DNA from 2 places in the Mesobacillus boroniphilus genome. Region 1 is predicted to be linked to the other one. Evidence: riboswitches for the same ligand, from Rfam matches in the RefSeq annotation. Region 1 holds a riboswitch; the other holds the start of a gene.
The links. Region 1 has a riboswitch for thiamine pyrophosphate ahead of tenA (thiaminase II). Riboswitches for the same ligand answer to the same signal wherever they lie in the genome.

Region 1 (5,478 bases):
TCGAGCCTGTAATTGATCAGCTCAAAATCCGGTGTATAAGTAAAAGTGCCATAGATAATTCCTTGTCCATGGACCATGTATTCCAGGATGTGATAATCTCCCGCTGCCATTGGCAGGTCTTTTATGCCGTCAAGCTCATGCCAGGCAAGTGTTCCTTCCTCACATTCATCCAGGTTGATGCCATCTGCCTCAGTGGCGTAAAACGTGAACATCATCCACTCGGATACAACTTGATCATCTTCCTTGATGACAAATGTGAAAATCCCTTTTATTTGCGGATTGCGCAGGTAAATCCCTGTTTCTTCGCGAAATTCCCTGACACATGAATCCTTCACGGTTTCTCCTGGTTCCATTTTTCCGCCTGGAGCCACCCACCAATTTCGGCGCGGCTTTTGCAGCAGCAAAATCTTATTATCTTTTACTAAAACACAATTCGTCACTCGCTGCATCAAATCCACCTCTTTATATGTGCGTGCGTAAAGGCCATCAAGGCACTTTAAAGTTTTCGTAAGCTCTGCTGTTTTTCACACAGAAATGGCTCCTGTTTTTCGATTCCAATCAACATCAAAAAAAGCAGCAATCGCGGAAAAAACAGTCCTGCAAAAAAGCCGAACTTTTATTCTTTCCATTATACTATTTTTAGTTTTTCGCCACAATGAATACAAAGATGATATTTTTGTTAAGGAATAAGTGAGTTTAGCAGATACAAATTTCGGTAAGCGTATGGTGTTATAATCCGATACAACGGCCTGTTTCACTTTTATGCAAAAAAAAGAGCACAGGATAACCTGTGCCGTCAAAGGATTATATTTTTAAAAGGGGGTCAATTTCTATTCCTATAATACCCCATGATTGTTTCACTACTGTTACAGGAGAATTAATATATAATTACGTTTTGTTAATTTATGCCGAGACATGCTGTTTTTACCATCGTATTGGGAAAAGCCCATAAAAACCCGCTGAATCATATACAGCGGGTTTGGTATTTTTTTATGCGTTTGCTTTTAATTCTTCGATCAATTCTTCGACATAATGCTGCGCGTTTTGTGCCGCGATACTACCGTCGCCAGTTGCTGTAACGATTTGGCGAAGTGTCTTTTCACGGATGTCGCCAGCTGCGAAGATTCCCGGCACTTTCGTTTCCATCTGTTCGTTTGTTTCGATATAGCCATTGCTATTCGTGATTCCAAGGCCCTCGAATGGCTTAGTCAATGGAACCATTCCGATATAGATGAATACACCATCTGCCGCGAATTCTCTTTCTTCGCCATCTTGTGTTGAAACAAGAGTCACGCTGCCGACTTTACCATCTTTGTCGTTGATCTGCTTGACAGTATGGTTCCAGATGAAATCAATTTTGTCATTGGCAAATGCACGATCCTGAAGGATTTTTTGCGCACGGAGCTCATCACGACGGTGAACGATTGTCACTTTTGAAGCGAAGCGAGTCAAATAAACGCCCTCTTCGACAGCTGAGTCTCCGCCGCCAACAACAACAAGTTCTTTTCCTTTGAAGAATGCGCCGTCACATACCGCACAGTAAGAAACACCACGGCCGCCAAGCTCCTGCTCGCCAGGAACCCCCAGCTTCTTGTATTCTGCACCAGCAGAAACAATGATGGAGCGCGCCTTATATTCTTTGTTGCCAGCTTTGATGATTTTATATTCCTTGCCATCGATGACTTCTTTTACATCACCGTAAGCATATTCAGCACCGAATTTTTTCGCGTGGTCAAACATTTTCGTTGAAAGCTCAGGTCCAAGAATATGGTCAAAGCCTGGATAGTTTTCAACTTCTTCTGTATTTGCCATCTGTCCGCCCGGCACGCCGCGCTCAAGCATCAGTGTAGACAAGTTCGCACGTGAAGTATAAACAGCAGCCGTCATCCCAGCCGGTCCGGCACCGATGATAATGACGTCATAAATTTTCTCTTCTGACATGGTGTACAACTCCTTTGAATATCATAATCCGCTAATTTTCGGTCTTCATTCGAAATTAGTATTTCCTGCCTAAACATATCCTATAAAACAAGTGGCGCATAGTCCAAAAATATGCTTAACGAAAGCAGTTGTTCACAGGATTGACAAAATGGGTAGAGGAGTAAAAAAATAAATGCTTAAGGCTGCAACAAAGTAGTACGATCGTCTTGAAAAAAGAAACATAACAATGCATTTTCTTTGTTACTCCTTCCCCATTCTTTCCCCTTTATTTGTTGAATTTAAGGTCTGAGCACAATAAAATTTATAATCAACATTATTGTTTGACAATTTTGTGAAGCATGATATGATGAGCTCAGATATTAATTTAATAGCGAAATATATCTACTGGGGGAGCCTTTTGTTAAGGCTGAGATTAAAGTGAAACTTTAAGACCCTTCGAACCTGATCTGGATCATACCAGCGTAGGGAAGTGGAGTATCTGTAGCTTTCACTGTTTCGATTTGCTGCCAATACAACCACTTTCTGCCTGCAGAAAGTGGTTTTTTTATTGGAAAAAACGGCATCCTTCGCCGGCAGGATGCTGAATTTTGAAACTCAGGAGGTTGTTATGTCAACATTCACAAGCATGATCCGTCAAGAAGCAAACGAGGTATGGGAGGCGAATTTCAATCACCCTTTCGTCCAGGGAATCGCAAACGGGACTTTATCACTTGAATCCTTTCGATATTACCTTTTACAGGATTCCTATTACCTCTCCCATTTCGCCCGTATTCAGGCAATCGGAGCCTCGAGGGCTGAGGATTTATCTACAACTGCAAGAATGGCTGCCCATGCACAAGGTACATATCAGGCCGAACTCAGTTTACATGAAAGGTTTATGGGACAGCTCGGAGTCACCAAGGAAGATTTACAAGGATTTGAGCCAGCGCCGACTGCCTATGCCTATACCTCTCACCTTTACAGGGTCGCTGCTTCAGGAAGCATTGGGGAAATCATTGCTTCGATCCTTCCCTGCTATTGGATTTACTATGAGATTGGGCTAATGCTCAAAGATGCGTCTCCGGATCATCCGATTTACCAGGAATGGATTGCCGCCTATGGCGGCGACTGGTTCAGAGAGCTGGTGATGGAGCAGCTTAACTTTCTGGATGCTATTGCAGAAACTGCTTCAGAAAAGGAAAAAGAAAAGATGAAGCAACACTTTTTAATCAGCAGTCAATATGAGCTGCAATTCTGGGAAATGGCATACTCGCTTGAAGGCTGGCCAATAAATATTACCGATGCTTTAGCACAGTAAGTTGCAGGGATTTAGTCCACTGCTTCAAGAAAGGGAGATTGAAGATGTCAAAAGGGTTAAAACTAACAGATATTTTAGTGACCGTGGTCATTTCGATTGCGTTTGGAATTGTTTATAAGCTATGGGGACCACTATATTATGCTCTCAAGCCACTGGGACTTCACCTGGATCAATTTATATACGGAATGTGGTTCATTGCTGCTATCGTGGCGTTCTTGATTATCCGGAAACCAGGTGTGGCACTCCTTGCTGAAGTAGCCGCTTCATCGGGGGAATTCCTGATGGGCTCGGAATGGGGCCTGGAAGTTCTATTGTATGGGTTTATCCAGGGACTGTTTGCCGAGCTGGTGCTGATGGCTTTTGGCTATAAGCGCTCCGGAGTGTTTGTCGTCAGCCTCGCGAGTATCGCAGCGTGCGGTGGTTCTCTAATCATGGATTTCTATAAGGGTTATATCGAGGACTTGGCAGCATGGAACCTTACCTTACTAGTCGTCATGAGGGTTGCAGGATCCATTCTTTTCTCGGGGCTGCTTGCACATGTAATCGTGAAGGCCCTTGAGCGGACTGGTGTTACAAATGTCCTGAGACCAGCTTCAAAGGAAGACTTTGATTCCTTGAATCAATAAGCAGGAGTGATCAAGTGTCAATTATATCATCGTTTGAAAAACTGAGATTAAAGTTTCCCGGGGCTGAAAAGCTCCTATTCAAAGACCTGTCCATAACTTTTGAAAAAGGAGAAAAGGTTCTTCTGCTCGGGCCAACGGGATGCGGAAAATCGACTCTGTTACAGGCGCTGTCTGGATTGATTCCTAAGTCTGTCGAGATTCCCATCCATTATGAACGTGCCATCTATCCAGATTCCTGGGGATTTGTCTTCCAGGATCCGGATACTCAATTTTGTATGCCATATGCAGATGAAGAAATTGCCTTTGTTCTTGAAAACCTTCAGCTGCCAAGAGAATTAATGCCGGAAAGGATTGCCGAACTACTTTCAGTCGTGGGCCTTGAGCTTGATGGCCCACATTCCAGCATCCAGACTTTTTCAGGCGGGATGAAGCAGCGGCTGGCAATCGCTTCTGTCCTTGCCCTTGATCCTGACGTCCTGTTTTTTGACGAGCCCACTGCAATGCTCGATCCGGAAGGGACAAAGATGATCTGGGAGACGGTTAAAAAGATTTCTTCAGATAAAACCGTGATTATCGTCGAGCATAAAATCGAACATGTCGCTGATTTTATCGACCGGGTTATCGTGTTTGACGATGCCGGAACAATCATCGCCGATGGCACACCAGAGCTTGTTTTTGCTTCTTATAAAAACGAATTCCAGAAAAACGGCATATGGTTTCCAGGCGTATGGGAACAATATAAAACTGCCAGACCACCATCAAAAAAGCTAGATTTACAGAATAAAAAACATCTAGTTTTGGAGAATTTCAAAGGCTTCCGGAAGAAGAACGTGAAGATCCATATTGAGAGGGCTGTGGCGGAGTCTGGCGACTGGATTGCTGTGGCGGGTAAAAATGGTGCCGGTAAAAGCACTTTGCTCTTGTCACTGATTCAATTACTGACAACAACTGGCACATATGAAATCGATGGCAGGATGATTCACAAAAACAAGGATGTATCAAAGGATGCTGCATTTGTATTTCAAAATCCGGAATTCCAATTCGTGGCCAATACGGTATATGACGAGCTTGCCTTTACTTTCATGCAAAAAAAGGAAGATGAAACTGCGGTTCAGCAGAAGGTTTCTGAGCTGCTGCTGTTATTCAAACTCGCTGATCAACAAGACCTTCATCCCTACCAATTATCGATGGGGCAAAAACGCCGTCTCAGCGTGGCAACAGCATTTGCGCAAAACCCTTTTATTCTCCTGCTGGATGAGCCCACCTTTGGCCAAGATTCACAAAACACATTCGCACTCCTTGAACTATTGGAGAAATACCAGGCGAAAGGGTGCATCATCATCATGGCAACCCATGACCGGCACATCATTGAGCACTTTGCTACCAAGGTGTGGAATGTCAGCGAGGGTAAGGTGACTGTGGCAGAAAAAAACTTTGAAGAAGATGAAATCGAGATTTCAGTGGAGGACATCCATGCATATACAATTTGACAGCAAAGAGACATGGCTTCATAAAATCAATCCAAGTGTGAAGCTTTTGACATTTGCCTCCCTGTTTTTCGTCGTATTGTTCATCCATAACATCAACCTGATTGTCCTGTTCACTTTAGCTCCC
Region 2 (5,478 bases), on a different contig from region 1:
GAATACCTTGGCCAGAATAAGTGCAATCACTACTCCTAAAACATATAAACTCAATACGATAGCTGCCTTATGTTCTACAAAAAATGCTCCGACAAACAAGGCGTATACAGGCAATCGGGCTGAACATGACATAAGTGGCGTCAACAGGATGGTCATCAGCCTTTCCTTCGGTGTCTCAATGGTCCTTGCTGCCATAATGCCTGGTACGTTACAGCCAAATCCGATCATCATCGGAATGAACGCCTTCCCGTTCAAACCGACTGATTCCATTAAGCGGTCCATAACTAGCGCGACACGGGCCATATAACCCGAATCCTCAAGTAAGGATATGAAAAAGAATAAAATGAAGATTTGTGGCACGAAGACAAGGACTCCCCCTACCCCGGCAACAATTCCATCAAGAACAAGGTCTTTGATGAATGATGAAGCACCCGCTGCAGTCAGTGCTGCTGTAATTCCTGATGTTAATGGCCCGGACAGAAATGAATCCAATGCGTCCGACAGCGGGAAGCCAAGCCAGTCGAAGGTAAGCATGAACATGATATACATAAGGAATAGAAAAATCGGAATTCCGAGAAATTTATTCGTTACAACCATGTCAACCTTCTCAGTATGCGGGACCTTTTTATTATCCTGCTTCGTGGTGGCAGCAGATACGATTTTATCGATCACTTCACTTCGCTTCCGGTGGATTGCCTGGTCAAGTGCTTGTTTGCTGCCTGCACTTTGTTGTTGGGATACAGTAACAGACTTGATCAATGTTTCTAATTCAGCCATAGGCAAAATTGATGCTAGATAGCTTTTTACATAGGGGTTGCCTTCAAACAGCTGAAGAGCAAGCCAGCGAACGGGATGTTGTACCTTCCCAGCCAGTTTGTTCTCAAGTTCGAGGATTCCAGCTTCAATCGCTTTTCCATAATAAACGAGATTGTTCTTCCCTGTGCCGATAGCTCCACCAGTCACCAGCTCCGCAAGTTCATTACATCCTTTGCCCGTCCTTGCAACCACAGGAGCTACTGTCACTCCCAGTGATTCAGACAGTTTATGAATATCGATTTGAATGCCCCTGTTTTTCGCCACATCCAGCATGTTTAAGCCGATAATGACCGGCGCACCGTATTCCAAAAGCTGCATAGTCAGGTGAAGATTTCTTCTTAACTGGGAAGCATCCAGGATATTCAGAAGTTTTTCAAACGGTTCATTCAGGAAGAAATTCGTAACGACACCTTCATCCTTCGAGAGCGGATTGAGAGTATAAACCCCAGGCAGGTCGATAAGCTGATTCTTTCCGTTTTTAAAAAGACCCACTTTCTTCTCGACTGTCACCCCGCTCCAGTTACCGACATATTCATAGGAGCCTGTTAAGTTATTAAACAATGATGTTTTTCCTGTATTCGGGTTGCCAATGAGCGCAATATTCATCATACTCGCTCCACTTCAATCCTTAGTGCTTCTTTGCGGCGAATGCCTATGCATTGCCCGCATGATTCAACCATGACTGGGCCTCCAAAAGGCAGGATGCATTTCACGCACACTTCAGAGCCTTCCGCTATTCCCAAATCAAGCAATCTTCTTCTGACAAATTTGTCAGCACTCGAAATATTCATGATCCGGCCTTTTTCACCAGTCTTTAATTTTCCCAGCATAGCCCTCACCTTTTTCAAGTTTGTTAGTTTTCATGAGAATCTTACATAAAATTCTTTACATTTTTGATTTTTCTAAATGAGAATGATTATCTTTATTTAACCAGTTCAGAGTGACTTCCACTGTGATATAAGTCACTAAGACTCCGCTTTAAAACAACATTTAATGCAAGCTCCATATAATTGACAATATTTTTATCAGTAATCCCTTCAATCCTATTGTATACCTGCATAGGTATAATGAACATAAAAAATAGGAGAGCTTTTCAGCTCCCCTACTTATCATATTTTATTGCTTACTTGTGTTGATTGAACCATTCTTGAGGGTGCGTAGCTAATTACAAGAGTGACAAGAATGGCACTTAAAATCATACTTGGAAGCATGTAGGTCCCGTTATAAATGACTGAATAAAGCCATGCTGGCTGGCCTTCAGGGGCATAGCTTCCGAAGAAAATCCAGCCGGAAAGAAAATGGGCAATGAAACGGAGTACGCTTCCAATAAAAACACCGGCTACTACATAACCAATCCATTTCCTTCTGTTCCCGCCCTGCATTGCAGCTTTCACCTGGGCAGCAAAGAATCCTGCCATACCAAGTACAGCGAAGGCAATGAGATAATCCAACACGCCTTGTACCGGATGATAAATTTGTGACATGCCAAGAATGAATTGCAAAAGACCAAATATGAACCCGGTAAGAATTCCGCCCTTAAGTCCCCAACGGAAAGCCATCAGGAATACAGGCACCATCGCAATCGATACTGAACCGCCCTGTGGCCAGATTCTTGAAAATAAAAATCCGGAAAATAAATCAAGCAAATAAGCCAGTGCGGAAAATACGGCAATTTCCACTAAAAAGAGAGTTTGTTTTTGTTTCATGTTTGTTCCTCCTTCTTTCCAGAATGAGGTCCGCTTCTAATACGCCTTTTCTGCTTCAGAAACAAAAAAAGCAATCGAGGGATCGATATAGGATTCCCAAGATTGCTTTCCTATCGCATCCACATTCCTTCGCTAGCATTAACTAACAGGTTCAAAGGGTAAGAACTCGGCCGCTCACTCTCAGCTGCTTTACGCAGCTCCCCTTGTGGTTATTATTTAATTTCTACACTATGAATATACTACTTCTTTTATTCAATAACAAGTATAACCTTTCTGCAAACTCTGGACTATTCAATAAATGTCGATAACTTAATAGACAAAACTCTCTCATTGTTGCTAAAAAAATCGGTCTTTTGTCACAATTTTAGCTATTCGACGCAATTCAGCGCATGTTCTTAATATTCGACAAAGGGATTTCATTTTTTTCCTCGAATCTTTAATACCGAAATGAAAAACTGGGGGACTTAATGAAATGCTGCCAATTACGGATAACCGATTGCTTAGCTTCCTGACTAGTGAAAAACAAAACCTTATCGCCGAATGGACGGAGAAAATAATCGTCTCTGAAGATGATCCATATAAAGAGAAAATAAGAAATAACGCTGAGAATATGTATGTAATCATTCTCTCTGTTTTTTCTAAGACAAGTGAAGAATTGGAGGAACACCTGCAAAAGCTTGCTTTTCTGGTAGGAGAAGAACGTGTTCGGGCTGACATCAACATTGGAGATTTTGTCTATAATGTCAATTCAGGAAGATCCGTTCTCTACAAGCATCTTCACAAAATGAATATGGAATGGGAGGAAATGCAAGAGGCGATCAACCGGATCAATTACTGTTTTGATACCTTTTTGTATTACGCAGTATCCTATTACAATGAACAGAAAAACAAGGTCATCGAAGAAAAGAACCAGTTCATCGATTCAACACATAAAGACAGACTGACATTGCTTGGACAAATGACATCAAGCTTCATACATGAATTCCGCAATCCATTAACTTCCATTCAGGGCTTTATCCAGCTATTGAAATCTGAACATCAAGACATGAAGTATCTGGATATTATCTCAAGCGAGCTCGAACAATTGAATTTCCGGATTTCGCAATTTCTGCTTTTATCAAAAAAAGAGCTGATTGGAAAAGAAAAGACCCTTTTCTCATTGAATAGAATGATTGAGGAAGTATTAAATTTCCTATATCCAAGCATCCTGGACACGAATGTCCGGATTATCAAGGAAGTAGCGGAGGATATGGATTTGTATGGCTATGCTGATGAAATCAGGCAGGTCCTCATCAATATTATATTTAATGCTATTGATGTATTGAGCCAGTACCGTGATGATCCACAAATTGAAATAAAAGGATTTTTCGTGAATGATACCCATATCAAAATTGAAATTTCAAATAACGGACCAATAATTCCTGACCATTTACTTAAAACAATCTTCGAACCATTCGTCACTACCAAAACACTTGGGACCGGACTTGGTTTATTCGTCTGCCGGGAAATCATCGAAAAGCACAAAGGAATTCTCGCCTGTTCATCAGAACCAGACAAGACGTCTTTCATCATGCTGCTGCCTTTAACGAGAATAGAGATTTAACAAACTTATAATCTTCTCTATAGCAATCTTTTTCAAAAGAAGAGACCCCGCCGTTTCCGGTGGGGTCTCTTCTTCTTATTCGGAATATTCAAGTGTGCGCTCTTCTGCCACATTTTTCACTTTGCTTTTAGCCGGTCGTAATGCATGCTTTTTTTCTGATTCAGAGACAATGACTGCACAAGCTGCATCGCCGGTGATATTGACTGCGGTACGAGCCATATCCAGCAGACGATCGATGCCGAGTATCAGGCCAATCCCTTCAACAGGCAGACCTACAGATTGAAGTACCATCGCCAGCATGATCAAACCAACGCCTGGAACTCCTGCGGTCCCAATACTTGCAAGCACGGCAGTCAGTACAACTGTCAGAAGCTCGGCCAATGTGAGATCGGCACCGTATACCTGTGCTATGAAGAGGGTAGCTACTCCCTGCATGATTGCGGTTCCGTCCATATTGATCGTTGCTCCAAGAGGCTGCACAAAGCTGCTGACAGATTCAGGGACACGAAGGTTTTTCTGTGCTGTCTCCATTGATACGGGAAGTGTTGCATTACTGCTCGATGTACTGAAGGCAACGCCCATCGCTGGAGAGAATTGCTTGAAAAACCAGAAAGGATTTTTCTTCCCAATAAAATATACACTTGACCCATAAGTAATGAGTGCATGGACAACTAGTGCGAGAACAACGACAATCATATATACTCCCATCGCCTTGATGGCGTCAAGCCCCTGGCTGCCGATTGCAGTTGCAATCAAACCAAACGTTCCATATGGTGCAAACTTCATGACAAGGCCTACCAAATACATCATGATTTCATTGCCTTGTTCAATCAGGTTGAAAATCCCTTTCGTTTTTTCACCAAGTGCCGTTAACGCAATCCCGATGAATAACGCTAAAACGATAACTTGCAGCATATTGCCAGCTGTCAGTGCTTCAAACGGGTTCGCCGGAATAAGATTTAAAAAGGTGTCACTTACCGGCGGAGCTTTCTCAGCCTTGAATTCTGCTCCACTCGTATCAAACTGGCCTATCAAGCCAGGCTTGATTAAATATGCCAGAGCAAGACCAATGGATATCGCAATGGCTGTAGTCGCTAAAAAGAAGCTTACAGTCTTGAAACCTATCCTGCCGAGTTTCTTTGGATCCCCTAATCCAGCGGTTCCGAGAATAATCGAAAAAAGGACAATTGGTACGACAAGCATACTGATTAAATTGATGAAGATCTTGCCAAGAGGCGTAAATAAGAATTTATCCAAAACAGTGAATAATTCGGGTGAAAAAATGTTGAGAATCAGCCCGGTCATTGCGCCAAGGCCAAGGCCAATCAAAATCCTAGTCGTTAACTTCATAAT

Region 2: another riboswitch for thiamine pyrophosphate. It lies ahead of thiT (energy-coupled thiamine transporter ThiT); the one in region 1 lies ahead of tenA (thiaminase II).

Annotation. Positions count from the first base shown of each region.
Region 1 is NZ_QTKX01000002.1:595,423-600,900, reverse strand. It holds gene DYI25_RS15725 (NUDIX hydrolase) at 1-449, opposite strand, end outside; gene trxB (thioredoxin-disulfide reductase) at 991-1,941, opposite strand; TPP riboswitch at 2,318-2,426, shown strand; gene tenA (thiaminase II) at 2,549-3,238, shown strand; gene DYI25_RS15710 (ECF transporter S component) at 3,283-3,864, shown strand; gene DYI25_RS15705 (ABC transporter ATP-binding protein) at 3,879-5,354, shown strand; gene DYI25_RS15700 (energy-coupling factor transporter transmembrane component T family protein) at 5,338-5,478, shown strand, end outside.
Region 2 is NZ_QTKX01000001.1:81,534-87,011, reverse strand. It holds gene feoB (ferrous iron transport protein B) at 1-1,422, opposite strand, end outside; gene DYI25_RS00485 (FeoA family protein) at 1,422-1,646, opposite strand; gene thiT (energy-coupled thiamine transporter ThiT) at 1,926-2,522, opposite strand; TPP riboswitch at 2,630-2,736, opposite strand; gene DYI25_RS00475 (histidine kinase N-terminal domain-containing protein) at 2,995-4,125, shown strand; gene DYI25_RS00470 (dicarboxylate/amino acid:cation symporter) at 4,201-5,475, opposite strand.